Regions from separate parts of the Lysinibacillus sp. GW821-FHT14F06 genome, predicted to be linked through region 1. Evidence: riboswitches for the same ligand, from Rfam matches in the RefSeq annotation. Region 1 holds a riboswitch; each other region holds the start of a gene.
The links. Region 1 has a riboswitch for S-adenosylmethionine ahead of AC1RNS_RS12315 (O-acetylhomoserine aminocarboxypropyltransferase/cysteine synthase family protein). Riboswitches for the same ligand answer to the same signal wherever they lie in the genome.

Region 1 (10,920 bases):
TAGAGAAAGCGCTTTCATGGCATATTAATTATGCAAAAAGCGGCACTATGAAGGACGCAGCATTATCAAAAAAATAATAGAATAGTATAACAAAAGTCTTGAAGGATAGCTAATTTATCCTTCAAGACTTTCGTGTTAATAATAGTATCCAAAAGAAAAGCTCGGGTTGCTCAGGGAACTGATTGTATTGCTCAAAGAAAAGCTCAGATCACCCGAAGAACTGATCGGTTTGACCAAAGAAAGCTCGGGTCACCCGAAAAACTGGTCGGGTTGCTCAAAGAAAAGCTCGGGTCACCCGAAGGACTGATCGGGTTACTCAAAGAAAAGCTCGGGTCACCCGAAGAACTGATCGGGTTGCTCAAAGAAAAGCTCGGGTCACCCATAGAACTGATCGGGTTGCTCAAAGAAAAGCTCGGGTCACCCGTAGAACTGATCGAGTTGCCCAAAGAAAAGCTCAGGCTTCCCAAAGACTTGCCCAGATACTCATTAAAGAGTACTTAATGACTCTATTTACAATAATCCAATCCATTTCCAGTAAGTCATGGAGAACAGAAGCACTAGGATGAAACCAATAATGGTTAATGGAATACCAGATTTCAAGAAATCCTTTGTTGTAAAAGCACCTGTACCATAAGCAAGCATATTTTGTGGTGCGCTTATCGGTAACAGGAATCCAAAGCTAATTACAAATTGCTGCACGATGACGAAACCGACCTGATCAACATTAGTAGTTAATGTGGAGGCCAAAACGATAAACACAGGTACAAGCGCAGATGCTAAGCTTGTCGCACTGGCAAAACCTAAGTGAATAAGAATATTAAATAGTGTAACCAATGCGATTGTTGCTAGTATCGGCATAGTATCTAGACCAAGTGAACCAAACACCTTGTCAGATAACCATGATGCACCTTTCGTATTCAATAAAACTGTGCCTAGCATAATACCTACCGCAAAGACGATAATTGTCCCCCAAGGAATATGAGGCTCAACTTCCTTCCAAGTATAAACACCAATTTTGGGCATTAATAGAATAGCGATGGCAATAATTGTGACTGTTGTTGTGTCGAATGGGTGTAGCTTGCCCTCAGTTGCCCAGAAAAATAGTAAAATCATTGACGTAATGATTAAACGAATTTCTGGAGCTTTTAATGGGCCTAGTTCTGCAAGCTGCTTTTTGATTACCTCTTTACCGCCTTCTATGTTATTAGTTTCAGGCTTAATCAGAGAAATCATAATGAAAAATAAAGCTATAGACATGATAATCGAGAAGGGGGCTGCGTAGAGTAACCAGGTACCCCAAGAAATATCCACATTAAATTGTTCTTGAATAAAATTTAAAGCGACCATATTTTGAGCGGCTGCTGTCTTAATCCCAATATTCCAAATGGAGACGGCCTGTACTGAGGTAATGACAAGTAAGGCAGCGAGTCGGCTATCACGAGGCAAACCAAATGCAGCGACCATTCCAAGTAGTATTGGGACCACTGCTCCGGCACGAGCTGTAGCAGAAGGAACAAAAAATGCGAGTGCTATAGATACTAAAATGGCCCCAAAAACGATTGCTTTTGTTTTAGTCCCTACAAGCGAAAGTATCCATAGGGCAAGTCGTTTATGTAAGTTGGTAATTTGCATCGCTGCTGCTAAAAATAGAGCTGCGGCTACTAGGGCGACTGCAGAATTACTAAATCCACTTAAAGCTAGTTTTAAGGCACCTGCTGTTCCTAATTCTGTTGTTGGATCGTCTATTGACGGAGCAAGTCCTAGTAAAACAGTTACGAGTGCGATAATCATGGCAGAGCTGACAGGATATGAAACTGCTTCCGTTACCCAAAGGATGACTGCGAAAGCTAAGATGGCTAAAGCCCGTTGACCCGCAACAGGTAAATCGCCGCTATTAGGTAAAAAAATAATGATGATTAATGAAGCAAAGGCTAAACCAATCCAAAGTGGCTTCAAATTACGTTTTGCTGCTTCTTGTTGAAGTGTAGACATATTTTCTCATCCTTTCTACAATAAATATGACGATTATTGTCTATAACATCGGTCAGTAAAATGTTTTATTAAGAAAATAATTTGTCTATTTACTGGAGAAAAAATTAATATGTGAAATACTCTTTTTTTACAGCATTAATAGTAAATAAAGAGAAAATATATGGTCATAGAAAAGACAAAAACATCCAAAAAATTATTATTTCTTTTTCTTAAAAGCTGAAGTTACTTTAGGCTCTGTTCCTTTGACTAATCGTTTAATATTTTCTATATGCAAAATGATAGCTATTCCAAAAAGTAGCAAAGCAATGATCGTTGGACCTATCCCAGGAATCCATAAAAAAGTTGCTGTACAAAAAACAAGATAAAACTCTAAAACGCCAACGATTAAATAGTTTGTTGCAAAAGATAAAATGACAAATAAAATAAGTGCAAATAAACCAATTTTCCAATCAACAGCAAGCAAGATTCCTATGATGGAGGCTGTACCTTTACCGCCATTAAAGCCCATATGAAATGGAAAATTATGACCTAGAATGACACCTGCTGCTATGAGATAGATGAAGAGCCAAACCTGTACCTCTGTGTAATGTGTTGCATCTGCTAGATAGAAATGTGCGCCGATAATCGCTAATACACCTTTACCAATATCGATAATCGCTACTAATACCCCATATTTCCATCCTAGGGAAAGGGTTGCATTGGATGCACCTGCATTCCCATGACCAGTCTTTTTTAAATCTACACCGGATAAAAACTGAGCCACTTTAGAGCCATGAAGACAGCCGATAAAATAACCAACAATAATAAATAGAATGATGGTTTTGATCATGAAAATCCTCCTTTCTAAATAAATATTAAAATAGTGTATGCGTTCATATTACGTAAAGAAGCAGACTGAAGTTTCGGAAAAAATAAAATTTTAGTATTGACAGAAAAAAAGTCTATGTTTATACTGTGTAACAACGATGGAAATTGAATCTCAATACTCTTATCAAGAGCGGCGGAGGGATAGGCCCTATGATGCCCGGCAACCAGTAAGTGACATACTTGCTAAGGTGCTAATTCCTACAGATTCTTACTTGGATCTGGCAGATAAGGGGAGGAAAACTTGCAACCGCAACCCTCTTCTTAGCTGAAGGGGGTTTTTGTTTTTCTACTGAAAAAATCCTCCTCATCTCCGGTACCATCGTAAAAAAATAACCACTTGGAGGTATATAATGACAAATTTTAAACCAGAAACATTGCTGTTACATGGTGGCCAAGAGCCAGACCCAGTAACAGGATCTCGTACCGTACCCGTATATCGCTCAACAGCTTTTGTGTTTAAAGACACTGCCCATGCGCAACGTCTTTTTGCCTTAGAGGAAGCTGGTAATATTTACACGCGTATTACGAACCCAACTGTAGATGTATTTGAAAAGCGTGTCGCTTTATTAGAAGGCGGTACTGCAGCAGTAGCACTTTCATCTGGTGCAGCAGCAATAGCATTTTCAATATTAAATCTTGCAGGTGCAGGGGATGAAATTGTTGCAGCTAGCTCTTTATATGGTGGTACTTATAACTTATTTGCTAACACACTACCAAACTATGGTATTAAAACAATTTTTGTAGATGAAACAAATCCTGAGAACTTCAAAGCAGCAATCACTGATAAAACAAAAGCAGTATTCGCTGAAATTTACGGTAACCCAAGTTTAAAAGTACTGGACATTGAAGCAGTGGCTAATATTGCACATGAAAGCGGCTTACCATTAATTATTGATAGTACATTTGCTTCACCATATGGCTCTACACCAATTGACTTCGGTGCCGATATCGTTGTTCACTCCGCAACAAAATGGATTGGTGGACATGGAACAACTTTAGGTGGCGTTGTCGTTGATGCAGGGAAATTTGATTGGACTCGTGGTCGTTTCCCAGGATTCACTGAGCCAGATGCTTCCTATCATGGTATCAGATATGGTATAGACACAGCAGCAGCTGCATTTGCTACAAAACTGCGTGTACAATTACTACGTGACTTCGGACCAACATTAAGTGCTGATGCAGCATTTAATTTATTACAAGGTTTAGAAACGCTTCATTTGCGTATCCCTAAACATAACGAAAATGCTTTAGCAGTAGCTGAATATTTACGAAACCACCCATCTGTGGAATATGTAAATTATAATGGCTTAGAAGATTTTCCTACACATGATTTAGCTAAAAAATATTTAAGAAATGGCTTCGGTTCTGTGCTTACATTTGGCATTAAAGGTGGACGTGAAGCAGGGCGTAAATTAATCGATAGTGTGAAATTATTCTCCCACGTAGCTAATGTAGGGGATGCTAAATCATTAATAATTCATCCAGCTTCTACTACACATCAGCAACTATCAGCAGAAGAGCTAATTCAAACTGGCGTAACCGAGTCGCTCATTCGCTTATCAATCGGTTTAGAGGCAGTAGAGGATATTATTGCAGATTTAGAACAAGCTATTGAGCAAGTAACAGCTTCACAACAAAAGGTTGAAGCATAAAATATCGGCTAATGTTGTGGCGTTTACGTATTTTCTCATTCGATAAGCCTCATTTGGTAATGCGTAAAACGTTGCTACATCAAGCACTTATCTCATTTGATAAATTATCTGAAATTTTTTATAAATAATACCTAGTAATTTTATAAGTATTATTGACTTAGATAAAACCATGTTGTATACTAGGAAATAAGTTAAGCGTTCGAAAGGCTACCAACCTAGAACCAATTTCCAGCACTGACTTTTTGATCGGTTAGGTGCTCCAAATGATACTATGATTCCATTCGTTTTCATAAGTGCTCCCCCACTTTTGAAATATATATGAGTAGCTGCCAAGCCAGCAGCTACTCTCACTAAAAAACTGATGATAAAGGAGTGTTTTAAATGGGAAATGTTTATAGTGCACAAAACATTGCATCTTATCTTATTTACGAACTAAATGAAGGTCATGTGTTTGTGAACAACATGTCCATTCAAAACATACTGGCATCAGTTGAAAGTAAGTGGCAACAAACTTTTGGACATTCTGCTTTTGAGGAAAATGTTTATGCAAAAGAGGAAGGCTATACAGTAAAAGAAGTTTTTGAGGCATATGAAGAATATGGAATGAGTCATATTCATCTACCTGCGACAGAGTTTTATTTAAAATACGGTACATTTCAACTAGTTGAACGTACGTATGCTATACCAAATTTTACACAAGATGAAATAGGACTTGTTCAGCAAGCTATTAAACAATCTCGTTATCAGTTGTTAATAAAAGCTAGTTAATTCTCCCTCATATATTTGAGCTCATTCTCTGCTGCTACAGGGAATGAGCTTTTTAATTGAACAGAAAAAGGGAGTAAGCTATTTTTGTAAATAATTTTATGGCTATCTATCAAAAGAACAATTTTTATAGATGTTGTAACATACATATATAATAGAAGAAAGACAATCCTTTTATCAATTTCGCCTTGGCGTAATTGTTGCTGTCGCTTCGCTTTCGCACAGATAAACAATGCGTCAGGATTTTGAATTGTGCCTGCACAATTCATTCCTTCTAAAAATCCGTGACATTCGCCGGAGGCTTTATCTTCATTCAGTAAGTGTTTGGAAACCCACTGAAAAGGAACCTAAACCGCATTCATCTCACCATCTGTAGAGGTAGTAGTCTCCTACTGAATGAAGATAAAAAATCGTCAATATTTGTTCATAGATTATAGAACATCTTAAAAAACGTATAATAAAGGGAATGAAACCGATTTCTTTTGCACGTCTAGGGAAAACAAATGTCCGTCCTAGAAAGATTTTTCTTGTGCAATGTATGTATTTGCGTTACAATTTTCTTTAAGTTAAATTTTGAATTATTTGAATTTGTACGTCGGTTTATCTACATGAGCCAAATTTATTCTAGATGAGGGTGAAATACCAAAAAGTCATATTTATCAAAGTTACTTTACTGGTGTACGCACATTTCAAAATTAGTACGGATGAAGCTAATGCTTAAATATAATGAAACTGCGGAATGTAAGTTGGAGGGAATAACAGGAATGGCAACTATAAAGGCAGCGATCTTAGGATTTGGGACGGTAGGTCAGGGGATTTACCATATATTAAACGAAAAGCGAGAAGAGCTTAAAAATAAATTAGGCATTGAGTTAGAAGTAGCAAAAATCTTAGTGACAGATGCTAGTCGTGAACGTGTACCTGGCACAGCACATTTGATGACAACTAGTATGGATGATGTATTAGCGGAACCGGGCATGCAGGTTGTTTTTGAGGCAATCGTGAATGAGGAGCCAGCTTTTACATATTTAAAGCGCGCAGTTGAACATAAATGTCATGTCATTACTGCTAATAAGGTAATGTTCGCTAAGAGAGGCTTAGAGTTACAAGATCTTGCGAAAGTGAATGGTGTTTTTGTAGGTTATGAGGCGACAACTGCGGGCGGAGTACCTGTCATTAAAACAATGAAAAATATTTTACTTGTCAATGACGTAAGTCGTATTCAAGGCATTCTAAATGGGACATGTAACTATATATTAACGAAAATGCGTGCAGAAGGATGGTCGTTTGAGACGGCGCTAAAAGAAGCACAAAATTTAGGGTACGCAGAGGCAGACCCATATAACGATATTTCAGGTCAAGATTCGTTTAAGAAATTAATGGTGTTAAGTGCATTGGCATTTGGTGAGCAGCCGGATTGGGCAGAAGTAGAAGTGATTGGCATTGACAGCATTTCTGCTGAACAGGTAAAGGAAGCAACTGCAAAGGGTCTGCGCTATCGTCATGTTGCAGAGGTAGAAAGACTAGCAGATGGTAAGATTATAGCCAAAGTAGAACCTTTATTAGTAGACGCAGAACACCCGCTGTATCCAGTAGATGATGTAAATAATGCTGTTGCCTTAGATACGAACTATATCGGCACTTTGACGCTTGTAGGACCTGGTGCAGGCATGTATCCTACAGCCAGTGTTATGGTTGAGGATTATGCTGAAATTATTGGTAAACGTGCTGGGTTTGTTGTGAGTATTTAACTTCTTTCATCAAAAATCTCCCACCTGTATAGATGGTGAGATGAATGCGAATTTTAGCTACTTTTCAGCGGGTGTCCAAACACCCGCTGAAAGAAGTTAAGTCTCCGGCGGATGTCACGGAATCGAAAAGGAGTTAATAATGGATGTTAGCCTAAAATCATCGCATCCATTCGATAACGGCTAACTGATCTGCATCACGCAGGCCTAAGCACAAAGACTATTCCAGACGCAATTATGCCGAGGCATAATTGATATAGTAAAACGCAAAGTTACAAGGATTGCTACTTGATAACTTTGCGTTTTTTGTTGAACGATCTACATTAATTTGTTAATCCTCGTCCTTCACATCGATATCCTCAGGTATTGGAGTATTACGCCAAATTTCTATTTCTTCTTTAATGCGTTCTAACTGATCAAAGTACGTATTAAACTGTCCGCTATTAATTAAGATTTGGTCTCCATCATATACAGATCGAATGCGTCCTTCATAGACTAATCGTAGAATTTGGTCTTCAGACATGCCAAGATCTATCGCTGTTTCTTCAACTGTTTTATACATATTTTTCTCTCCTTTTATCTTGATTCAGCAATTCTTTACTGTGCGAAAGCGTAGCGGCAAGTATAGAATGCTTCTCCCCCCTAAAAGTGGAGAGATGAATGCGGTTTTTTCAGCGAGCGTACAAATGCCTGCTGAATCAAGATAAAGCAGTGAATATCACGGTTTTTGAAGAGGAGCTTTTTGAGCGAGCTCGGAAAAATCCGAACGTAATTACGCTAGAGCATAAATGACCACTTTTATTATAACGTCCTTTTCTAAGAAAAGCATAATCATCACTTAGGTAATTTAAAAATGGTAATTGTTTGATTTTGGATAAATCTGTATTATTAAAGGTAGTGATAGTGTTCTCGATGAGAGAGGAGCATTATCTGATATTTCCATTTTTGTCCTTCTAGCTGCTTTATTAATTGGCATGTAACGATTCGTTCTGCAATTGGCGGAGGGTTATTCATTAAAAGCTTAAGAAATTCTTCATTTTTATAATAAGTGGTTTTTAAGATTTGAACGGTACACTATTAATTGAGAGCGAGGTGTATATCATGACGAAACTAACAGTTCTTGTAACAGACGATGATCAAGATATTCGTGATGGTATTGAAATCTATTTAAAAAATGAAGGCTATAATGTGATAAAAGCTGCTGACGGTTTAGAAGCACTTGAAAAACTAAAAAACAATGAAGTACATTTAATTATTTTAGATATTATGATGCCCAATATGGATGGTATAACTGCGACGTTTAAAATTAGAGAAGAGCGCAATATTCCAATTATTATGCTTAGTGCTAAGGCAGAGGATGGCGATAAAATTCATGGATTATCTGTTGGTGCAGATGACTATGTAACCAAGCCTTTTCATCCATTAGAGCTGCTGGCACGTGTAAAATCACAGCTTCGTCGTTATGTACAACTTGGGACGTACAATGAAGGTACAACAAAAATAGAAATTGATGGACTGCTATTAGATGAAGATGCTAAAGAAGTAGTTCTAGAAGGTGAACCAGTTCGATTAACACCAATTGAATACAAAATAACTGAGTTATTAATGAAAAATGCAGGGCGTGTGTTTTCAATTCGGGAAATTTATGAGCGTGTTTGGAATGAAGAAGCCTATAATGCTGAGAATATTGTGGCTGTTCATATTCGAAAAATACGTGAAAAAATTGAAGCAGATCCGAAAAATCCACGCTATCTAAAGGTGGTATGGGGCGTTGGCTATAAAATGGAAAAATAAAATCGAACAATATATAACAATACTTGGTTTCGTAGCAGGAGTTATTGGGTTAATTTATTTCGGTATCTATGCCTATCAAATGGTAAATGCTCGCTCTTCTGAGGTACTACAATTACTTGAAAGAATTTTTTAGAGGGGAGAGTGTTCAGCGTGGTGAAAAAATGGAAATCTCTTCTTGCACTTTTGTGCTTAATTTGGGCTATTTTCAGTATATTTACATTCACTAGGGTAGGGTATCAATATATTGGGAAATCTTATTTTCAATCTGAAAATTTTCAGCATGAAATTGATAATTTTCAATCTCAGTTAGGACCATTCGTATTAAATTTACCAACTGCTGAGGATTTAAAAAGTAAAATAGAGGTTAATCAAAATGAAATTGAAGATCACCGTAATTATTTTGGAACTTTGGGAGAACAGATCGATAGCATAAAGGCTCAATATGAAGATCGCATTCAGGAAGCTGCCAATGTGAATGCAACAGATTTAAAAACTAAGCTTGAAAAAGAACGAGATGAAAAGATAAAAGATATTACAACTAATTTTGAGGATGATGAGCATGTCCGAAAAAAAATCCTTGCTCAAAAAGAAGAAGTTATTGATCAATATATAAAGGCCGCAAAAGACGAAGCAAAAAGTTTTGCGAAAAACTATAATTATTGGTCCTATGAATTAACGAACACCGAGACAGGTAAAACATATCGTTCAGGTGATGTTTCTGAAAGTAGTACCTATAAAATAAGATACACGTCGCAACGTCCATTAACTACTTGGAACATTAGTGATAATTTAAGTCATATTTTTTATCGAACGGATACCAATGTTGAAACAGAGCCTTTAAGAGAAACTGCTGACTACACGGGCATTATTTCGATTTCTAAAAAATCAGCTCAATTAGCAAGTATTATGGATGGCTATGAGCAGTTTACACGTAATCAATATATTTTCTTCTTTATTTGGATAACAGGTATTGTAGCGGCTGTTTTTGCATGGAAAGGTCGCAAAGAAGTACTTCAGGTGGTACAGGGTATCAAGGAAAAAGAAGCCCTTGCTAGGATGAAAATTGATTTTCAGTTAATAATTTTGTTTATATCTGGCTGTATATATTGGGCGGCATCACAAATTGCCTTTGAATCCATCGAATACTACTATCAAAATAATTATGTAAGCTATGTACTAAGTTTTTTATTTAAAGTTGGAGCACTATTTATTGTTGGTATTTTGTTCTATGTTCAGCTGATATGGTTATATGATCGATTGAATACGGCCAAGAAACTAGAGGGAAATTTAAAGTCCAGCTATTTATGGGCATTAGGGGATTCGATGACTGATTTATTTATCAATCGATCCATTGCACTACATTCTTTTGTCATGATTGGTGCAGCCTTTTTCGGCGGTGGCAGCCTTGTAGCTTCCATGTTAAGAGGTGGCGGATTCCCTGTACTAGTTTTGGGTATTTGTGCAATTATAGGTTTTCCGTCTGCTATTGTCTTTTTATCTAGAATGGGCTATTTAAACCGAATTATGAAGGATACGAAGGATATGGCAGAAGGGCGCTTAAACCGTGATGTCAAGGTAATAGGCAAATCGCCACTTAAGGAACATGCAGAAAATCTTAATCATTTAAGAGAAGGTGTTCGTACTTCTATGCATGAGCAGGCAAAAAGTGAGCGTTTAAAAACAGAGCTTATTACGAATGTTAGTCATGATTTGCGTACACCACTGACATCAATAATTACCTATACTGATTTACTAAAAAATCCTGACATTACAGAGGAAGAGCGTAAACAATACATTCATATACTAGATAAAAAATCAGAGCGTTTGAAAGTGCTGATTGAGGATTTATTTGAGGTTTCGAAAATGGCAAGTGGCAATATCGAGCTTCACCGAAGTAGAGTAGATTTAACCCAGTTAATACAGCAAGCAGTAGGGGAACATGAGGAGGATTTAGTACAGGCTCATTTAGATTTAAGAATGACCAAACCTAATGAACCAATATATGCTTATGTTGATGGGCAAAAATGGTGGAGGCTAGTTGATAATTTAATTGTCAATGTATTAAAATATGCATTAGAAGGTACACGGGTTTATGTAACATT
Region 2 (10,920 bases), on a different contig from region 1:
TTCTTCGATAACTTTTTCATCAGTTGAGTCAATAACAAGAGGTACCTTTACTTTTTTCACAACCTCCTGCATAAAGCCTCGAATATCGGCTAGTTCATCGCGATCAGGATTCGCTAAACAAATATCAATAACATGGGCACCATTCTTGACTTGTGCACGAGCAATTTCTGCGGCTTCCTCAAATTTCCCATCAATAATTAGATTTTTAAACTTACGAGAACCAATTACATTTGTACGTTCTCCAATAAATAATGGACGCATAGAATCGTCATACACTAATGGCTCGATACCTGACACTACATGACCATGTGTTGTCTCTGGTAATTGGCGTGGTGTTTCCTCTTTTAGTACCTCACGAATGGCAGCAATATGTGCTGGTGTTGTTCCACAGCAGCCTCCTACAATGTTCAACCATCCCTTTTCAGCAAAGCCTTTTAGCTTTTGTGACAGTGACTCTGGTGATTCATGGTAGCAGCCCTCCTCGTCCGGTAAGCCTGCATTTGGGTAACAGCTTATATACCCCGTTGAAAGCTCTGCTAATGAACGAATATGATCCGTCATAAATTCTGGACCTGTCGCACAGTTCAAACCTACAGATAGTGGTTTAATATGCTCGATAGAAATGTAGAATGCATCAATGGATTGTCCTGCAAGTGTCGTTCCCATCGGTTCAATTGTTCCTGATATCATCACAGGCAGCTCTTTGCCAGTCACTTCAAATGCGCGAGATACTCCTAAAGTACCTGCCTTAACATTGAGCATATCCTGGCTGGTTTCTAGCAATAATACATCTGCTCCAGCTTCAATTAATGCCTTTGCCTGTACATAGAAGTTTTCTTCTAGTTCATCAAAGGTAATTCCACCTGTCACTGATAAGGTTTTTGTAGTAGGCCCCATCGCTCCTGCTACAAAACGCGGCCAATCAGAGGTAGAAAAATCATCCACTGCCTTACGTGCTATTTCTACAGCACGCTTATTGATTTCCTCTGCCTTCGCCCCCAGATCATATTCATTTAATACAAGAGGAGTGCCTCCAAATGTATTTGTACAAATAATATCTGCCCCAGCCTCTAAATATTTTCTATGAACCTTTTCAAGCACATCCGGTCTAGTTAGTACAAGATTTTCATTACAGCCATCATATTCCTCGCCACCGAAATCCTCAGCTGATAAGTTTTCATTCTGTAGCATTGTCCCCATTGCGCCATCAAGAATTAAAATTCGTTTCTCTAGTTGCTCTTCAATCAAATGCTTAGCCATTTATACTTACCCCTTTTTTTTGTTCATCCAATTGCTCAATAAATTTCATTAGTTCTAGTGTCATATCATAGCGTAGGAATGGTGTAATAAGATAAATACCATTGAAATATTGTGCAGCTACCTCTACTAATTCCTTAGCAATTGCAATTCCCTCAAGCGTTGCGCGCTCCTTATCCTCGCCACAAGCCTTCATACGTGCTAAGGCTTCTTCAGATAATTTAATGCCTGGTACTTCATGATGTAAGAACTCCGCACTTTTATAGCTCGTTACTGGCATAATCCCTATATAGATTGGTGCTTCTAAATGCTTTGTTGCCTCATAAATTTCTATAATTTTTTCCTTTGTATAGACAGGTTGTGAAATAAAATAATCTGCTCCATGCTCAATTTTCTTTTCTAATCGAGATACAGCTCGGTCTAATACACGTACATTCGGATTGAACGCAGCGGCTACAGAGAAATTCGCCTTTTGACGCAGCGGCTTCCCTGAAAATGATACACCTTCATTTAACTGTTTGATTAATTGGATCAGCTCCATTGATGATACGTCATAAACACTTGTTGCCCCTGGGAAATCGCCAACCTTTGTTGGATCTCCAGTCACCGCTAATATATCATGAATCCCTAGTGCATTTAAGCCCATTAAATGGGATTGCAGGCCAATTAAATTACGATCTCGGCATGTAATATGTGTTAACGGACGTACCCCATGTGTTTCTTTCAACAATGCGCCCATTGCCACATTACTTATTCTTGGAGACGCGAGCGAATTATCTGCCATCATAACCACATCTGCGCCTGCTTCATATAATTTTTTAGCACCTTTAATAAAGCCATCGATTTCTAAATGTCTCGGTGTATCCAACTCAACAATAACCGAGCGTTGACGTTTTACTTTTAAATGCAGAGGCTCAAATCTTGATGGTTCTGCCTCACGTACAATCTCTACTTTTTCAGGCTTCGCTAATTTTTCTTCTACCGGAGATAATTCCTCTAAGTATTTTTTCGCTGCAGCAATATGCTTTGGCGTCGTACCACAGCACCCTCCTATTAAACGTACACCTTGATCTCGAAGTGCTACGGCTGCTCGACCAAAATAGTCTGTCTCAGACTCATAAACAACCCGACCATCTTCTAAGTCTAGAAGAGATGCATTTGGATATGCTGACATAAATGCCTTTTCAGGAAGTTCTACACCTTCAAATGCTTGAATCGTATGGAATGGACCTAAACGACAGTTAACACCTACGATATCAGCGCCAAGTGCCTCAAGCTCATGTAGAGCGTAATTTAAACTCTTTCCATTTTGCAATACTCCCGGTTCATGCATTGAAACTTGCGCAATTATTGGCAACTTGGTTTTTGCTCGAAGCATCTTTAATGTTGCTGTTAATTCTTCAAAATCATAATAGGTTTCGAGTAAAAGTCCATCTGGATTCCCAGCAAGTAAGACAGTTGCTTGCTCTTCCACGGTCGATAAAATTTCTTCTAACGTTGCATCGCTTTTTCGGATGCCTCGAATTCCTCCAATAGTTCCTAAAACAAATTGGCCACCATCTGCAGCAGCTCGCTTTGCAATCGTAATAGCAGCTTCATTAAACTGTTGAACACGCGATTCTAATCCATAGCGTGCTAATTTTATGGCATTCGCTCCATAAGTATTTGTTTGAATAATATCGGCTCCAGCCGCGATGTACTCTCTATGAATCTTTTCAATTAATTCTGGTCTTTGAACATTCATTTCCTCATGACAGTACTCCAAGCCATAACCGTATAATACCGTACCAATTGCACCATCTGCTGTCAGAACATGCGTTTTTAACTTTTCAAGCAATCCCATAAAACTAGCCCCTCTTCCTATTTTTCTATAATAAAAAAGCCTTCTTTAACACAAAGAAGGCTTTTACGTTTCGTAATTGTTGTTCCTTCTCATCTTTGACCATAGGGTCTTCTGGATTTAGCACCTGACAAAAGTTGGTTGCTGAAGCATCATAGGGCCAGTCCCTCAGCTTCTCTTGATAAGAATTTAGTATGAATTTTTTAAATAATTAAAAGAATCATATCGTTAACAAACGTTTGAGTCAAGACTATTTCACGTAACAAAGGATATTTCAAACGAAAAATATAATTTTTTGTCTTATATTCTGCAATTAAGAGAGTTTTTCAGCAATATTCTCCCCAATTTTTTTACCGTTTTGAATACAAGCACCTATACCTACACCAAAATAAGAGCAGCCCGCAATGGATAAATTCGGATAATTTGTTTCGAGCTCTTGTAATAAACCCTGTAATGCCTCACGATGCGCTAAATCATACTTTGGCATTTGATCAATCCATCTACTCACATTTACGACATTTGGTTTTTCTTCAATCCCCAAGCTTTTTCTTACATCCTCTAGGGCAACAACTGTTAATTCTTCATCTGTCATCGTAAGTAATTTCTCATACACAGGGTTAATGCTTTTATAGAAGATTCGAACGAGTAATTGCTCATTTGCTGAAGTATGCTTCCACTTGCGGCTTGTCCATGTCGCTGCATTACAGATTACATCCGAATTATGTGACACAATAAAGCCTGTTCCATCAGCTGGCAATCTATTATCAGGTATATCAAATCCTAAATAAATTGTAATGGCTGAGGCAGTATTGAACTGTTCAAAATAACGGTTCAATGTTTCATCCGTTAATAGGCTCTGTACAGCTTCATTAGGTAATGCTAAAACAACATGATCTGCATCAATGATCGTATCATTTGCCAAAGTAACTCGGTAGTGATTTTCCTGCTTGTTGACACTAGTAGTGGTAATTCCCTTTAAAATTTCTACATCAGTTAACATTTCTTCAAGACGATCAATTAAAGACGATAAACCATTTTTAAACGAAATAAACTTTTTATTAGCAGCTTTTACAAATTGTTCTCGATTTGCATCAAAACCTTTAATGATACTTCCATACTCATTTTTATAATCAATTAAATAAGGTAAAGTGGAAGCAATCGATAGTTGATGTAAATCTCCTGAATACACTCCTGCAAGTACTGGCGCTATTTGGTTTTGGACAAGCTCCTCTCCTAAATAATACGTTAAAAATTCTCCAATAGAGCTGTCCTTTGTAAAGCCCACATTTGGCATTGTCAAATCCCTTAACGCTACTTTTTTACCTTCTTCGGATACAAGTGTACTTTCTTCCAGAGAGTGTAAGCTCATTGGAATACCGAACGTCGAATCTGCCGGAATGGCATGGAGCTCATTATTTGTGTATATATAGGAAATCCCAGTTTCGTTATATACCAAATCCTTCTCAAAATTAAGCTCTTCAACAAGCTCCATAACACCTTTATGACGAGCTACAATCGAATCTGCCCCTGTTTCCATAATGAATCCCTGTTCGTAATCAGAGTGTAACTTACCCCCTAGATATGTATTTTTTTCAACAAGCACAAGCTTTACATCTAAATTTTTCTCCTTCACTTGACGCTGCAAATAATGCATCGTACATAAACCCGTAATACCGCCGCCTAATACAACCACTGTTTCCATATTAACCGCCCCTAATTTTTGTTGTCTTCCTTTAGTATAAACTCTTTTTATTGAAAATTACGCTAAACCCTTTACAAATTTAGCAAAAATGGAGCTATCCAGTGGTTAGGATAGCTCCATTTCTATGACTAAAGTATGTATCTTTCCATGATGAAACGAAAAAATACTTTTAACTTACAATCTCGGACATCTGCTTGTTACATTACACAACCTATATATTACCTCACGAACCATTAAATTACACATATTGATGCTTGTTATAGTGTTTACAGGCTGTAGATTTTCGTTTGCCCCAATAAAAATATCCTTGCCGTGAATTAATTTAAGTGTTGGGCAACATTTGCTAATTTCTCGGCTGAATTTGTTACTTCTTCAAAGGCAACTCCCAGCTCATTAAGAATCTCTGCTATTGTTAATACTTCTTTTTCCATACTATCATTCTGTTCTTTTGCTTCTGTCATTGATTCTAATATCTTCGTAAATTGCCCTTCTGTTTGAACCATATTTTCCTTGCCAGATATGACCTCTTCTTGAATATTATTAAGAGAGTGTGTTAACTTATCTGTCCGTTCATTTGTTTTTTGTAACAACATGGCTACTGATGTTACAGAATCTTTTGTTTGAATTGATAGTTTTCGAACCTCATCTGCAACTATATTAAAGCCTTTACCCGCTTCTCCAGCACGGGCTGCTTCTATAGCTGCGTTTAAAGCTAACAAATTGGTCTGGTTGGCAATAGTGGTAACAACACTCATAATTGATTCCATTTCTTTTGACATACCAGTCAACTGTTCAATATTCTCAGTTATATCCTTCAGCAACTCAATAATATTACACATATTTTGTGATTGACTCTTTATTCGTTCTCGCCCCTCTAATGCCTGCTTCTCAGCCATCGCCGACACTAAAAGTGAGTTTTTGGCAAACTGTTTAATTTCATCGGATTGCTTGCTTATTCGATGAAATGAGATATTTGTTTCATGGGATATTGAAGCAAGACTTTCTGTAGACGCTACGATTTCCTTCTCCACTGCTTCCTTTTTCCGTTCCATATTCTCTTTGTGCTGCTCAACAGTATTTTCAAAGGCTTCTAATACTAATTGCTGCTCAAAGTTTGAAATTTTAGAGATGGCCCGTATTGTATTAAATTGATCTTTAGGATGATGAATGTACTCTTCCACTAAGCCAACGAATGATAATGACAAATCTTGGAAAGCGCAAATATACCATTGTGTTCTTAAACCAATATGAACATGTACTTTGGCAATATTAGTACGTCTCTGATAAAATTCATCATCAATTATGCCATTAAACATTTCAATTATATGGCGCCCCAGCGTGACTTTTAATTTTTCTACAGAACTGTGATTATTAATAATACTTACTAAACCATGCTCCGTTCCTATCATTCTATAAAATCTATCTACTATGTTATTAATATTGTCTACAACAAATGGCTGAAAGGCTTTTAAATATTGTAAATCCTGTTTTGTTAAATTTAGCATCTCTATTTGCTTGACCATTGACTCGCAATTAGAAACATCCATTTTTACAACATATTGCTGAAGGTCTATCATTGCTGTCTTTCTCTGTTTTTGAAAAATCACACATTTTCCCTCTTTCACGTGTACTTTTGCAAAGCTGAGAAATTCCAATTCCGTTTACAAAAATATATATTACAAAATGTAAGAAAATAGGTTTATAAGTACCTTAGATTAATTTCTCTTTAGTTGCTAAAAAGCATTTTGCCGTAGCATGATCTGCTCTTTTCAAAATCACTCATATACCTTATACATTTTATAAATAGCTGTCAATTTCAAGGTATACATTTTTTACCATTAATTGTATAAAAAGTCCCTATAGCCGAACTATTGACTAAATGCAGTAAAAAAGCTACCACAATATCTTTTGGCAGCTAAATTGCATCAACTAATGTTTCTTTTGCTTATTTTTTGTTTATTTTCCCTTTGTCTTTATTATCCCTTCACTATATTAATATTTTTACCGTTAGTTTCATGTATTATTATATACCTAAATAAAACAACTAACACCATTCTTTATACTCATAAAAACGGAAGTTATAATCGAAACTAAATGACTATAAAATTTTTACGAAAAATTTACATTCCTTTTAATTCATTCAGCAAAACAGCCGCCTCTTCTATTCCTGCCTCTGCAGCCAGTCCGTACCATTTAATTGCTTCTTTCATATTTCTAGGTATACCCTCTCCATTATTATAAAGATGCCCAAGCTGTAATTTTGCCTCTGAATCTCCTTGAAGAGCAGCTTGTTTAAACCAATGAATTCCTTTCTCGATATTACGTATACCGGTTAAACCTTGACTCCAAATAAATCCTAAATCATAAAATGCATCAACATGATATTGCTCTGCAGCTCTTTCATACCAATATAATCCACGATTTACATCTCGCAGTTGACCTAGTCGCCCTTCAAAACAGATTCCTCCAAGTCTATATTGAGCTTCAACATAGCCTGCTTCGGCAGATTTTTTATAATAGAAGTATGCGTGCTCCTCATCAATATCGACGCCTAAACCTTGCTCGTAAATAATTCCAAGAGTAAACATTGCTTCTGCAACACCTTGCTTGGCAGCGAAGTCAAACCATTTCTTCGCAAGTATCATATTTTCTGATACACCTTCACCGTTAAAATACATATCTGCCAAGTTATTCGCTGCATCAGGATGACCTTGGTTTGCTGCTGCCTCATACAACGAAAAAGCTCTACAATAATTTTCCTGTACACCTATGCCTTCAAAATAAAAATTACCAAGTGCATATTGCGCATCAGCATGATCCTGCGATGCGGCTAATTCTAACCACTTTAAAGATTTTTCAGGCTGAAAACAGGAACTATCGCTAGCACTATAGTATTCCCCAAGCTGGAATTGTGCTTCTACATCTTGTTCTTCTATTGCTTCTTTATATAAATCAATAATGACCTCATGATCTAAATCTTCTTCATCAAATGCTTCAAACTGCTCATCTTGATTGATAAAATACCATTCCAATACATCGATTACATCGTCTACAACCTCAATACAATTGGCTAATTTCTCGAGTGAGGAAATTTGCCAAATTAAAATATATATAGGGAGTGGAATCGCTTCACGCAGTAAATCATCATACTCAGCTAAAAGCGTTAAGACATTTTCCTGTATTGATTGTGTCTGCTCTGGATGAACAATTTGTAAATGGCGTTGTTGATTTTTTTTTAGAAGCCCATGCACAACTTGATACACCATTTTATGCAATGCTGTTAATGGCACTTCTTCAAATGTTAGCAATTTGATATTTTGTGCAAACCATGTACCTTGAGTTTGCGTGAGCAGCAATAAGGATTCAATTCGCTCTTTATTTCGTTCAGCTAAAAATTGTCCATACATTCGTTTCCCCCCTTGCATTATAAAAAAACCGCCTTGCCAATATTATATGGAAGACAGTTTAAAATTGATTACACATACGCTCTTAGTATTAATCCTATGAGTAATGTGATAAATAAAAAAACAGATATATGAGCCCATTTATACATCTCTAATAAACCGATAAACTCTCGAGTAAAAGCATTTGGAACATAATAAAAGGCAGTCTTTGAACCAACTCCTTGTGCATCAAGCTTTGACTTTCGGGCATATATACTGGCACGGAATACATGGAAATTATTCGTTACAAATAAAGATCGATAATTTTTACCTTGTGTATGTCTATCCATAATCGCCTTTGAAAATGCCATATTTTGTTCGGTATTTATTGATTGATCTTCCATCATTATCTTTTGAGCAGGTATTTGATGTATTTCAACAATATAGTTTTTCATGGCATAGGCTTCTGATACTTTTTCATCTGTTCCCTGGCCGCCCGAGACGATAATGTAAGGTTGCTCACCATATTTTTTATATTGCCTTACTGCCTCGTCTAAACGACTAGCTAAAAGCGGCGGTACTTTATCACCAATTAGTCCTGATCCTAGTGCAATAATATAGTTTGGTTCATAGCGAATAGGTGTAAAATGATAAATCGTTGCATATGCCATTACACTTGTGTATAAAAACATTGTATAACCAAAAATCAAAAACGCATAGAAAAAAAGTATATGCCAAATCTCATTTTCGGTATTCATAAAAATCACAAATACATACCATATCATCATGATAAAAAAACTCAATCCAAAAACTGCTACTAATAAATTACGTACTTTACGTCCTTCTTTTTCAAGCAAAACCTTGCTATTAAAAAACATCGCAATTGATAAAATAAACATAATACTTGGAAAACTACCCAGTAAAATGATGATCCCCATCTCCGAGACAATTCCCTGATTGTCTGGTAGCAATAGAGGATATTGAATAATGATTGTTCTTAAAATATATAAACCTAATAACCCCAGTACTACTGCATTGGAAAAGCGTCTTTTTTCCGTCGTATATAATAGTAGGAAAATTGCCATTAGTAGCACCATTGTTTGCATCATCGTCTCACTCCTTTCTATAGTCTTTACACCCTTTCAACTGACACTTCTTGTTCAAATTTGTGGTTATTCCTAAATTCATGACAGCGATTATTTTATTTTTTGAGAGCGTTCATGTAAAATTACTAGTATGAATTAGTTTATGACAAAATTAAAAATTATATTGGAGGAATATAAGTAATGAAAAAAATTCTTGCCGCTATTTTTGTAGCGACACTGATGTTTGCCACTGTTGGGGCAACAATGTTTATTTCTGATACACCAACTGCCGAAGCTAAATCCTATAAGTCAGGGAAAAAAGGCTTCACAAACAATAATAATAGCTCAAATATCCAAAAGTCTCAGGATAAAACTAAAGATCAAAATAATGCAACAACAAATAAAAACAATACAACATCAACAAACAAAAAAGATACTACTACAAAAAAAGGCGGCTTCTTCTCTGGTGGTCTTATGAAAGGTCTAATGCTAGGTGGTTTAGCTGGCTTATTATTTGGTAGTCTCTTTAGTGGTTTAGGTTTATTAGGCAATATTTTAGGTTTATTAATTAACGTAGCAGCAATTGCTGTTATCATTATGCTTGTTGTAAAAATTATTAATATGTTCAAAGATAAGAAGCGTAAAGAGGAAGCACAATGGCACAAATAATTAATGAACAAGATATTATAAATGCTATTTGCTTATCACAGGCATATTATAAAAATATTCGCCCAGAAGAAGTGCTTGTAGAGCTAACCTACGATGATGATACTGGCTTTGGTGCTGAAGTCGAAGTAAATGGACAGATAGAGTTATTCAATACAGCAGCAATGATCGGTGCTTTACGTGTATGGATTAAAGATGCCCTGCATGGTGATCCATTTTCAACTGGTATCGAGCTTGTATTAGATGATGAGGAAGGCATTATTGCTAGATTATCGTAAATAACTAAAAGTTAGAAGCTAGGACATAACTAAATGGTTCCTTCATAAATTCGAATAATCTCTAAATTTACAAAACACGATAAATAGAAAAACCGAACTATTCTAAAACACTTCATAAGCGTTTTATTGGATAGTTCGGTATTTTTGTTGGCTGAATTACTTTTGTCCCAACCTCATGTTCATTTTAAAAATGTCTTTTTATCTGCTTCTTTTTGTCTTCATCAATTGTAAAATCGACTACTGATCGTCCAACCATTAATAGCATGATGAACATAACCCCGGTACCAGCTATTAAATAAATCATTGTAAAAATTTTAGAAAAATCACTAGTTGGGTACAGTCCTGTTTCAACTCCTGTTGGAATTAAACTAACCACCGAAAAATACAAGGCATCAAGCCAGTACCATCCTTCTGTCCCTTTATAAAACAATGTTCCAGAAAGAATGATTAAAAAAAGTGTTGTAAACAAAGATAGAAACTGTGGACGCTTAAATGATCTCCACAATCCAGTTATTAATCTCTTCGTCGATAAAATAAATGACAGCATCCCATTCTCCTTTTGCCCAATTACTTTCTATCAGTTGTGTGAAAAGTAATATATAAAAACTATACTTGGTTATGACTAAAAACGTCAAAAAGTAGAGGTCAAGTTACGACCTCTACCTTCTATAAGTTATTTTACTTTTTTAATCCATTACCCCTCAGCATG
Region 3 (10,920 bases), on a different contig from region 1:
GGAGAGCTTAACGGCCATGCAGGAAATGGCGATTGGTATTCAGCAAGTGGCTGAAACCGCTTCAACAGTGTCAGATGCTGCTGATGTAATGGGGCAAGAGGCATCGCAAGGAAATGATTCCTTGAATCGTGTGATGTCGCAAATGACAATTATAAATGATTCATCTGATCATGTAGAGAAACAGGTGCGAATATTAGGTGAACAGTCACAACAAATAGGCAATATTGTAGATGTGATAACTAGTATTGCAGATCAAACGAACTTACTTGCTTTAAATGCTGCGATTGAAGCAGCACGGGCAGGGGAACAAGGAAAGGGCTTTGCCGTAGTAGCAGACGAGGTACGAAAATTAGCAGAGCAATCGAAGCAATCAGCAGACCAAATTGCGGCCCTTATACAATCGATTCAACACGACACTACCAATGTGATTACAGCTATTTCGAGTAATACGAAGGAAACTGCTGCAGGTATGGAAGTTGTTGATGAAACAAAAGAGGCCTTCCAAAAAATTATGCAGTCCATAGAAGGAGTAAGTTCGCAGCTTCATGACATTTCTGCGGTGACAGAGCAGATGTCAGCAAGCATTGAAGAAGTGACCGCTTCCACAGAGGAAATGGCTCGTATTGCTAGTAGTGCAACAGATAGTTCTGAACATGTAACAGTCACTGCTAAGGAGCAATTAGCCTCGATAGAACATATGGCTTCTACAGCTAAGGAAATGGCTCAGCAGGCAGATGAGCTTCAGGGCTTATTAAAGAAATTTCATTACTAAGGCTAAGCAACAGATGTAAGGTTAAGAAAAAGCACCTGACACCTCTAAATTTTATAGAGGGTTAGGTGCTTTTTCTTTGTATTGAAATACGCTCTAAAATATTATCAAGTACAATTAAGCAATGGACAGCCTATTACTTAAAAAAAAGTACAGTTTAATGCAGGTGAAATTCCAGCAGCATTACACAATCTGTAAACCAACTTTATGAATACTTGTGAAGCTATATATCAACATTAGTGTTTTGCTTATAACGGCTGTACAAACAGAAACGCTAGCATAGTCGTAGCGTTATTTTTATTGTCTAAATCAGCAGGGAAATCCTTCCTTTAGTCGAATTGGGTAGATGAAAGGAGTGAATTTTATGGCAAAGCCAAAGTGTCCTGAATGTAAAATCGAGGGATTAGAACACATAGTATCTGAAGATAGTACTGAAGAATCAGAAGATGGACAACCATGGTTTAATATTGCTTTTTGTAATAACTGTGGGCATGTATATGGTATTTTTAACAAATATTCGCTTAATCCTTTTGATTTTGACTAATTTAAAGTGAAAAAATGCTTAATTTCTCAAATTTCTATATGAACAAATAAATTATTATCAAACGAAAAACTTTACTGACAGTGGATGTCAGTGAAGTTTTTTTATAATAGGATTTATTAATTAGAAAGGAAGTGTCTATTATGAATGCAAAGGTGTATCTTTATGTATTTGATACAATGTCAGACTGGGAGATAGGCTATTTAATTGCTGAACTTAACTCAGGAAGGTATTTTAAAAAGGAACTAGCACCTTTAGAGGTGGTTACAGTAGGTATTCATAAAAATGCTGTTACAACAATGGGAGGATTAAAAATAATACCTAGTGTTTCTATTGATGAGTGTATTTTAACAAGTTCGGATGTTTTTGTACTTCCTGGAGGAAATACTTGGATGGATTCAATTCATGATCCTATTTTGAAAAAGGTATCTAAATATTTAAGGGAAGAAAAAATTATTGTTGCTGCAATTTGTGGTGCAACAGTGAGACTGGCAAACGAGGGGTTACTAGATTCTAAAAGACACACAAGTAATCATCTAGAATATTTGAAAATGGTTTGTCCTAATTATAGTGGAGAAAAATATTATGAAATGGAACCGGCTGTAACTGATGGTAATTTAATTACTGCATCAGGAATAGCTCCTTTGGAATTTACAATGCATGTATTGAAATTGCTTGGTGTATTTGCACCTGAAACATTACATGCATGGTTCAAGCTGTATCAGACGCAAGAACCAAAATACTTTTTTGATTTAATGAATTCTATTGAATAGAAAATGGGAGGAATATTATTAAAAGAATAAAAGCGATAATCTTCATCTTGCTAGCATTTATTTTTTCACAAAGGTTCCCATAATGGATACATATCAGTAAAATAGAGTAGGTTAGGGGGACTTTATTTTGAAAGATCAACGATTTAAAGTTGCGCATCGAGAGGCGCTTATTGGTGTCGTGCTTGTCATCGTCAATTTTGCGATTTGGTTTGGCTTTGCCTATGGACTAGGTTCTGGGGATCCGACAAGCTATACCTATGTTTTCGGTTTCCCTGCATGGTTTTTCTATAGCTGTATCGCAGGGACAGGCTTTATGATACTTCTCATTTGGCTTGTCATGAAACTTTTCTTCAAAGAGGTACCGTTTGAGGATGAGGAGGTGGATCGATAATGCATTGGCAAGTTATTTTTCCACTGTTATTATTTTTAGTCATTATCTTTGGTATTGGTGTCTGGGCTAATAAGCATATACGTTCCTCCAATTCATTTTTACAGGAGTACTTTCTTGGTGGTCGTGAAATGGGAGGCTTCCTCTTAGCTATGACCATGATAGCTACGTATGGTAGTGCAAGTAGTTTTATTGGTGGTCCAGGTGTTGCTTACACGAAAGGTCTAGGTTGGGTGTTATTAGCAATGGCACAGCTTCCGGCAGGCTATTTTGTGCTTATGATATTAGGGAAGAAATTTGCCATTCTTGCAAGACGTTATCATGCCATTACTTTAATTGATTTTTTACGAGAGCGCTATAAAAGTCATGTGATTGTCATCTTATCCGCAATTAGTATTATTGTCTTTTTATTTTCTGCCATGATGGCCCAATGGGTAGGTGGCGCACGTCTTATTGAATCATTAACAGGCTTAAACTACACAGCAGCACTCTTTATTTTTGCTATTTCTGTATTAGTGTATGTCATTATCGGTGGTTTTCGTGCTGTTGCATTAACAGATACTGTGCAGGGCTCTATTATGGTCATTGGAACGATAATATTATTAATTGGGACAATTATCGCAGGTGGAGGCATCGATCAAATTATGGCATCCCTTGTCGCGGAAAACCCGAATTTTGTCTCTCCATTTGGAGCAGAGGGAGAGTTAACACCATTATATGTTTCTACATTTTGGATTTTGATTGGGGTTGGCGTTGTGGGGCTTCCACAAATCGCAGTTCGTGCTATGAGCTATAAGGATTCTAAGAGCATGCATTTAGCGATTATCATTGGTACTATTGCCATAGGAACAATCATGTTTGGGATGCATTTAATTGGTGTCTTAGCTCGTCCAGTTTTACCAGGAATTGAGATTGGGGATAAGGTAATGCCGCTACTGACATTAAAGGTTTTACCGCCATTTTTAGCAGGTGTAGTCTTAGCCGCACCAATGGCCGCCACAATGTCAACAGTCAACGCATTATTGATGCTTGTAAGCTCTACTGTAGTGAAGGATATTTATCTAAATTATATAAAACCAACAGCTAATGATACAGAAATTAAGCGGGCTAGCTTTATTGTCACGACTGTTATAGGTTTAGCCGTTATCGTTTTTGCTGTGAATCCACCAGATTTATTAGTGTGGCTGAATTTATTTGCCTTTGGTGGACTTGAGGCAGTCTTTATTTGGACCGTTGTATTAGGGCTATATTGGAAGAAGGCTAATAAGTACGGTGCTATTGCGTCAATGTTTTCAGGCATGATCTTGTATATTGTTATTGATCGTTTTTACCCGTCCATCTTCGGAATGCATACCGTGACTATCCCGATTGTCGCTTCTTTATTTATCTTTGTAATTGTAAGTTTATTAACAAGCCATAAATTTAAGGAAGATAAGTTATTTATTTAACTAGAAAAATGCCGTGAAATTTCGTTCACGGCATTTTTCATGTCTATTAATGAGCAAAGTAATCATATGCATTTTTTGTTAATAATGTTATGGTCACAATAATAAACAAAACACGCACAAAACCGCTACCTTTTTTAATGGCTACACGTGAACCTACCATTGCACCAGCAATTTGAGCGATGCCCATTATGAAACCATAGGCAAAATGAACATGTCCTAAGTAGACGAACATTAAAAGACCCGCAAAATTACTTGCTAAATTTAAAAACTTTGCATTTCCTGCAGCCTTTAAAAAATCAAAGCCAACAAGTAAAAAGCTAAAGATTAAGAATGATCCAGTACCTGGACCAAGAAACCCATCATAAAACCCAATACTAAATAGCAAAAACATAAATAAAGCCAAGTGTAAAGGAGATAATGTTTTAACAGCAGATACAGAGCCCCAATCCTTTTTAAAAATCGTATAAACTGCTACTCCTGCTAGCATTATGAGCATGATTGGTTTGAGTAGCGAGGGATTGATTAAATGTACAGTCCATGCGCCAAATAACGATCCAACAAAGGCTAGTGGAAAGTATTTTATGACAGAACGAATGTCTAACTGTCCTGAACGATAAAAGGAAATCGTAGAGGTTAAAGAACCCATAGTACCCGCTAACTTATTGGTTGCAACGGCTGCTGCAGGATTTAAACCCGCAAACAAAAGAGCAGGTAATGAGATTAAGCCACCACCACCAACCACAGAGTCTACAAAGGCTGCGAGAAACCCAAACGCAATCAATAAAATTACTACATTTACATCTACTTCAAAAAGCATGTTGACACCTCATTAGATAGTTACTACTGAAATAGTAACTAATTTTTATTTCGCTGTAAAGACTATTTTTTTCATTAGCTTCTATTCATCAAATTATTCTATAATAAAGGAAATGGAGGGATTGGATGGATGAATTACTCGCCCAATTAAAAGAGCTAGGATTTACAGAATATGAAGCAAAGGCCTATACGGCACTTGTCCAAAAGAGCCATATTAGTGCTTATCAGGTCAGCAAAAACTCTGGTATTCCTCGAGCAAGAGTTTATGACATACTGGATGTGCTCGTTGAAAAAGGATTAGTGCTGAAAGAGGAGGCTGCTGATCAAACAACTTATTCTTCCATTCCTGTTGCTATGTTTTTACAGCAAATTCAACAGCGCTGGCAATCGAATTTTACGTCAATTAGTGACCAATTAGAAAAATTAGAAACTAAGGAGCAGGAAGCGGAGCCTAAAGTGTTAATGTTAAAAGGGAAGGAGACAATTATTAATTACTGTCAGTCATTATTAAAGAAAGCGGAGAAAAAGGTACTTCTTTCTATGTGGGAAGAGATGTATGAAGCATTGAGAGAGGATATTTTATTGGTGGCTGAACAAGTTCCTGTTCACGGTATTACACTATATGTGCATGAACCTGTGTCATCCATCGATATGCATCGAATGACATATTATACGAAAAAATCTTCTACACCGCACTGGTTTATCTTGTCTATAGATGGTCAAGAGATGATTTATGGACATTCTCCTTCAAATCTTGAAACCGCTTTTATTACGAATGATCCGGTTCACATTTGTTTATTAGAAGATTATATATGGCATGATGTCCTTATTAATCGTCTATTAAGACGAGATGATCATGAGCTTGAGGAATGGATTACTAAAGAACGTAAAGCATTTTTTGTAGAGTAGAAAATAAAGAATCTGCTTGCCTTTGTAATACTTAAGAGGCAAGCAGATTCTTTTTTAATAAAATACTTTATCAACATTATATTTAGAGCGGAAAACATTAATGGCATACGTTTCGTAAATTTCACGTTCCATTGGATCCTCTATTTCATAAACTTCAATTTTGAAAATTTCTTGACGATGATTTTTCATAGGCGATACATTGTCTTCAAAATGCTTTTTTATACGCTGACGAATTTTACGCGCTTTACCGACAAATAAAAGCTCATTTTTCTCATTGTAAAATAAGAAAATGCCACCTTTGTCTCGTGTGATTTTATGGAAGTCAATAAAACCATGGTATGGTGTAATTGGTACATCACCAGGCTTTAAATCTTGCTCACGCTGGCGAATCACTAAATCTGGTTTAGGAAATTCAATTTTAATCAAGCTATTCACGTTCCTCTCTGTTACTAAAGGTATATGGTAACATAATTACAGCATGTTTACCATAAAATTTCATATGTTATTATGATGATTAGTGTTCATCAAAATTTAGCTAAACATGCATAGTAATGACAAAATATTCTATGTTTTATTGATATTCTTAATAGTTCATGTTACAATTCATTTTAATTAAATAATCTTATCAAGAGAAGCTGAGGGATTTGGCCCGATGACGCTTCAGCAACCTCTAACAAATGTTAGAAAGGTGCTAATTCCAGCAAAGGTTTGTTCCTTTGAGAGATAAGAGTGAACGTGGTAAATCCCTTCTCATTCTATCTCGCATGGAATGAGGGGGATTTTTTAATTTCATAAAAAGTGTCATTGTAAACATTAAGAGTGAATTAAAAGAGAGGGGAATGCAAGATGCCAATTAATATTCCAAAAAACTTACCAGCTGGAGAACATTTACGAGAGGAAAAAATCTTCGTGATGGAAGAGGATCGTGCGAAAACACAACAAATTCGTCCATTAAATATATTGATTTTCAACTTAATGCCTGAAAAAGAGAAAACAGAGCTTCAGTTACTGCGCTTACTAGGGAATACGCCACTGCAAGTCAATATTACATTTTTAAATACAGCAACACATGAATCAAAAAATGTTAGTAAATCACATTTACAGTTATTTTACACGACATTCCAACAAATTCGTCATCGCCGCTTTGATGGAATGATTATTACAGGTGCTCCTGTTGAGAAAATGGCTTTTGAAGAAGTGAATTACTGGCAGGAAATCTCACAAATTATGGATTGGTCTAAGAAAAATGTGACATCGATTCTACATATATGTTGGGGGGCACAGGCTGCCTTATATCATCATTATGGGATCGGGAAGGTTGAACTTCCAGCAAAATGCTCTGGTGTTTACTCGCATGTTATTACAGATTTAACAGTGGACTTAGTGCGAGGTTTTAGTGATTTATTTACTGCACCACATTCTCGTTATACATCTGTTTCTATAGATGAAGTACGCAATCATCCTGATTTACGTTTACTATCCTATTCAGAGGATGCAGGTGTATTTATTGTGCAGTCCAAGGATAATAAAAACATTATGATTACAGGTCATCTTGAATATGATGCGACAACTTTAGCAGATGAATATAGCCGAGATGTTTCAAAAGGGTTAGACATTGCTGTGCCAGTGAACTATTTCCCAAATGACGACCCAGCACAAGAGCCGATTAATACATGGCGTGCCCATACCCATTTGTTATTCTCAAACTGGCTGAATTACTATGTTTATCAAGAAACACCATATGAATGGGATTTCGTTGATGAAATTGAATATCATATTTAAATCAATTATGCCTCGACATAATTGAGTCCGGAATCGGCTTTGTGCTTACACAAAGAACTCCTTTCCGATTCCGTGACATCCGCCGGAGGCTTTAACTTCTTTTAGCGGTTGTTTGGACACCCGTTGAAAAGTAGCTTAAATTCGCATTCATCTCACCACCTTTAGAGGCGGGAGACTTCTGCTGAAAGAAGTTAAATTTAAACCCGCAAAAAGCCCAATGTCTCCACTTATTAGTGAGAGAGGTTGGGCTTTTAGCTATTTCACTTATTGTTCACAAATACTGCCATTCTTCCCTTTGATAATTTCTAAAAAGTTGAATCTACTTCATATGTGGTATATTATTTTATCAAATGATAGATTTAACTATCATTTTAAATTTACTGAAAGAAGGGATTCATGATGATAAGTGTAGAGGATGTTCCAAAACCAAAAACATTTGGTCCACTTGGCCATTTGCCTTTAATCGATAAAGAGCAGCCAACATTATCACTTTGTAAGCTTGCAGAAGAGTATGGGCCGATATATCGATTAGAAATACCAGGTTATACTAGCCTGGTAATATCTGGTCATGATTTGGTAGCTGATGTTTGTGATGTTTCTCGTTTTGATAAGCAGATATATAGTGAGTTAGAAAATGTTCGTGCTTTTGGTGGTGATGGCCTGTTTACAAGCAGAACAACTGAGCCGAACTGGCAAAAGGCACATAATATCCTACTTCCCACGTTTAGTAAACAGGCTATGAAGGATTATCATTCTATGATGACGGATATTGCTACACAGCTGATACAAAAATGGGAACGCTTAAATCCGATGGAGGAAATTGAAGTCCCGGAAGATATGACACGATTAACACTAGACACAATTGGTTTATGTGGCTTTAATTATCGCTTTAATAGCTTTTATAGAGAAACACATAGCCCCTTTATTATGAGTATGGTTCGTGCTTTAAATGAAGCTATGCTAAAAAGTTCCCGATTAAAGATACAAAATCTGATGATGGTTGGCACTAGGCGTCAATTTAACGAAGATATCGAAATAATGTTTACATTAGTAGATAAAATTATTGAGGAGCGAAAGGCAAGAGGTGCACAGGAGGAAATTGATTTATTAGGCCGCATGTTAAATGTAAAAGATCCAGACACAGGAGAAACACTAAGCGATGAAAATATTCGCTATCAAATCATTACATTTTTGATAGCTGGGCATGAAACAACAAGCGGATTGCTATCCTTTGCCCTCTATTTTTTAATCAAACATCCTGAAGTATTAGAGAAGGCTTATGCAGAAGTTGATCAGATCTTGACTGAAGAAACACCAACATATGAACAAATAGGACAGCTAAAGTACATTCGTCTAATTTTAAATGAATCATTACGATTATGGCCGACAGCACCTGGCTTTGAGCTTTATGCAAAAAAGGATACTGTCATTGGCGACAAGTACTTGATTAAAAAAGGTGACAATATAAGTGTCCTTCTGCCACAGCTTCATCGTGATAAAAATGCATGGGGTGAAAATGCGGAACAATTTTATCCAGAGCGCTTTGAAGATCCTCAGAATGTTCCTACACATGCCTTTAAACCGTTTGGAAATGGTCAGCGTGCCTGTATCGGCATGCAATTTGCCCTTCATGAAGCAACATTGGTATTAGGAATGATTCTACAGCGTTTTGAATTAATCGATTATGACAATTATCAATTAAAAATACAACAAACTCTAACGATAAAGCCAGGTGATTTTAAAATTCGAGTAAAGCAGCGTAATCGAGTAATTAACCAAAAAACAACAGTAGCACCTCAGCAACAAGAAAAAATGCATACTTTACCAAAACCAAATGTAGAGAATGCAAAAATGTCTTTGCTAGTCCTTTATGGTTCTGATTTGGGGTCGGCAGAAAGAATTGCCAAACAATTAGCAGACGAGTCTATTTTGTATGGTATTCGTTGTGAGGTAGCTGCACTAGATGAGTATGCTGGAAAATTACCTAAAGAGGGCGCAGTATTTATTGTTTGCTCTTCTTATAATGGTCATCCCCCAAGAAATGCTCGAAAGTTTCTCTCATGGCTAGAGAATAGTAATGCGAATAGCTTACAAGGAGTTAACTATGCTGTATTCGGCTGCGGAGATCGAAATTGGCATTATACGTATCAAAAAGTACCTCGAACAATAGATGAACAGCTTGCCATAAAAGGAGCTACAAGAATTTTACTACATGGGGAAGCTGACGCAAGTGCAGATTTTGAAAAGCAATTTGAGCATTGGCGAGAGCAGCTGTGGCAGACTATGAAAGAGACATTTGATTTAACTATAGATGACGATATTTTGCAGGAACAAACTAAATTGTCTATTCAAGTCGTAAAAGGCTTAGCAACGGTACCACTTGCTTTAAAACATGGTGCTAGTTATGCCTCAATTATAAAAAATGAAGAGCTCCACTTAGCCAATAGTGAACGGAGTACACGTCATATTGAAATTGCATTGCCAAAGGGGCTTAGCTATCAAGAGGGCGATCATCTTGGCGTGATACCAAAGAATAGCAGCAAGCTCATCCATCGAGTTCTTCGTCGATTTAAATTGAATGCCAATGATCAGCTACTCATTTCGTCTAATGGAAATGGGTCGCATCTTTCTACAGATTATCCGGTTAGCTTATACGAGGTACTTGCTACTAGTGTTGAATTACAGGAGACAGCTAGTCGTTTACAAATACGAGAGCTAGCTGCATATACAGAGTGTCCACCGCATAAACGTGAATTAGAGCAATTATTACAGGAAGATATTTATAGGGAGCAGGTATTAAAAAAACGATTATCTATGCTAGAGCTCCTTGAAATATATGAAGCTAGTGAATTACCGTTTGAAAAATTTATTGCTTTACTACCGGCATTAAAGGCTAGATATTACTCCATATCCAGTTCACCAATGGTAAATCCTGAACGCTTAAGCATTACAGTAGGTGTCTTGCAGGAACCAGCCTGGAGTGGGCGAGGGGACTATCATGGGGTGGCGTCAAATTATTTGGCACAGTGTCAACCAGGTGAATCGCTAGGTATGTTTTTACGTTCAGCTGATTCAAGATTCCAGCTACCAGAGGATGCAGCTACATCGATCATAATGGTTGGACCAGGAACCGGTATAGCACCATTTAGAGGCTTTTTACAGGCTCGTGCTGCGATGAAACAGCAAGGAATTGTACTTGGGCAAGCACATCTTTTCTTCGGCTGTAGAAATGATGCTGATTTTATTTATCGTGAGGAGCTTGAGCAGTTTGAAAAGGATGGGATTGTGACACTTCATAAGGCATTTTCCCGTAAAGATGGAATACAGAAAGCTTATGTGCAGCAAATAATGGAGCCTTATTCCTCAAATATTATCGAAATGTTAAATAATAATGGACGATTATATGTTTGTGGAGATGGTAATCACATGGCACCGGCTGTAGAAGCTATGCTGCAGCAAGCCTATCAATTTGAAAAAAGGGTAGAGGAGATTGA

Region 2: it holds a riboswitch for S-adenosylmethionine, as region 1 does, so the genes downstream of both, AC1RNS_RS25745 (bifunctional homocysteine S-methyltransferase/methylenetetrahydrofolate reductase) here and AC1RNS_RS12315 (O-acetylhomoserine aminocarboxypropyltransferase/cysteine synthase family protein) in region 1, are expected to answer to the same signal.
Region 3: it holds a riboswitch for S-adenosylmethionine, as region 1 does, so the genes downstream of both, metA (homoserine O-acetyltransferase MetA) here and AC1RNS_RS12315 (O-acetylhomoserine aminocarboxypropyltransferase/cysteine synthase family protein) in region 1, are expected to answer to the same signal.

Annotation. Positions count from the first base shown of each region.
Region 1 is NZ_JBXAPF010000011.1:117,572-128,491, reverse strand. Features, by position in the region: gene scpC (succinyl-CoA:acetate CoA-transferase ScpC) at 1-77, shown strand, start outside; gene AC1RNS_RS12325 (DASS family sodium-coupled anion symporter) at 511-1,992, opposite strand; gene AC1RNS_RS12320 (glycerol-3-phosphate acyltransferase) at 2,189-2,821, opposite strand; SAM riboswitch class I at 2,978-3,091, shown strand; gene AC1RNS_RS12315 (O-acetylhomoserine aminocarboxypropyltransferase/cysteine synthase family protein) at 3,210-4,511, shown strand; gene AC1RNS_RS12310 (hypothetical protein) at 4,893-5,279, shown strand; gene AC1RNS_RS12305 (hypothetical protein) at 5,276-5,545, opposite strand; gene AC1RNS_RS12300 (homoserine dehydrogenase) at 6,041-7,027, shown strand; gene AC1RNS_RS12295 (MerR family transcriptional regulator) at 7,356-7,586, opposite strand; gene AC1RNS_RS12290 (response regulator transcription factor) at 8,126-8,818, shown strand; gene AC1RNS_RS12285 (hypothetical protein) at 8,796-8,951, shown strand; gene AC1RNS_RS12280 (histidine kinase dimerization/phospho-acceptor domain-containing protein) at 8,969-10,920, shown strand, end outside.
Region 2 is NZ_JBXAPF010000055.1:3,713-14,632, reverse strand. Features, by position in the region: gene metH (methionine synthase) at 1-1,260, opposite strand, end outside; gene AC1RNS_RS25745 (bifunctional homocysteine S-methyltransferase/methylenetetrahydrofolate reductase) at 1,253-3,100, opposite strand; SAM riboswitch class I at 3,187-3,285, opposite strand; gene AC1RNS_RS25740 (protoporphyrinogen oxidase) at 3,411-4,799, opposite strand; partial or broken gene AC1RNS_RS25735 (methyl-accepting chemotaxis protein) at 5,117-5,602, opposite strand; partial or broken gene AC1RNS_RS25730 (protoglobin domain-containing protein) at 5,885-6,322, opposite strand; gene AC1RNS_RS25725 (SEL1-like repeat protein) at 6,920-8,206, opposite strand; gene AC1RNS_RS25720 (YdcF family protein) at 8,275-9,291, opposite strand; gene AC1RNS_RS25715 (hypothetical protein) at 9,469-9,936, shown strand; gene AC1RNS_RS25710 (DUF2653 family protein) at 9,924-10,211, shown strand; gene AC1RNS_RS25705 (ion channel) at 10,396-10,758, opposite strand.
Region 3 is NZ_JBXAPF010000021.1:34,636-45,555, forward strand. Features, by position in the region: gene AC1RNS_RS17555 (methyl-accepting chemotaxis protein) at 1-772, shown strand, start outside; gene AC1RNS_RS17560 (transcriptional regulator) at 1,134-1,313, shown strand; gene AC1RNS_RS17565 (type 1 glutamine amidotransferase family protein) at 1,451-2,083, shown strand; gene AC1RNS_RS17570 (YhdT family protein) at 2,211-2,474, shown strand; gene panF (sodium/pantothenate symporter) at 2,474-3,919, shown strand; gene AC1RNS_RS17580 (TSUP family transporter) at 3,966-4,736, opposite strand; gene AC1RNS_RS17585 (TrmB family transcriptional regulator) at 4,862-5,644, shown strand; gene AC1RNS_RS17590 (nucleotide excision repair endonuclease) at 5,699-6,070, opposite strand; SAM riboswitch class I at 6,264-6,374, shown strand; gene metA (homoserine O-acetyltransferase MetA) at 6,491-7,426, shown strand; gene AC1RNS_RS17600 (bifunctional cytochrome P450/NADPH--P450 reductase) at 7,826-10,920, shown strand, end outside.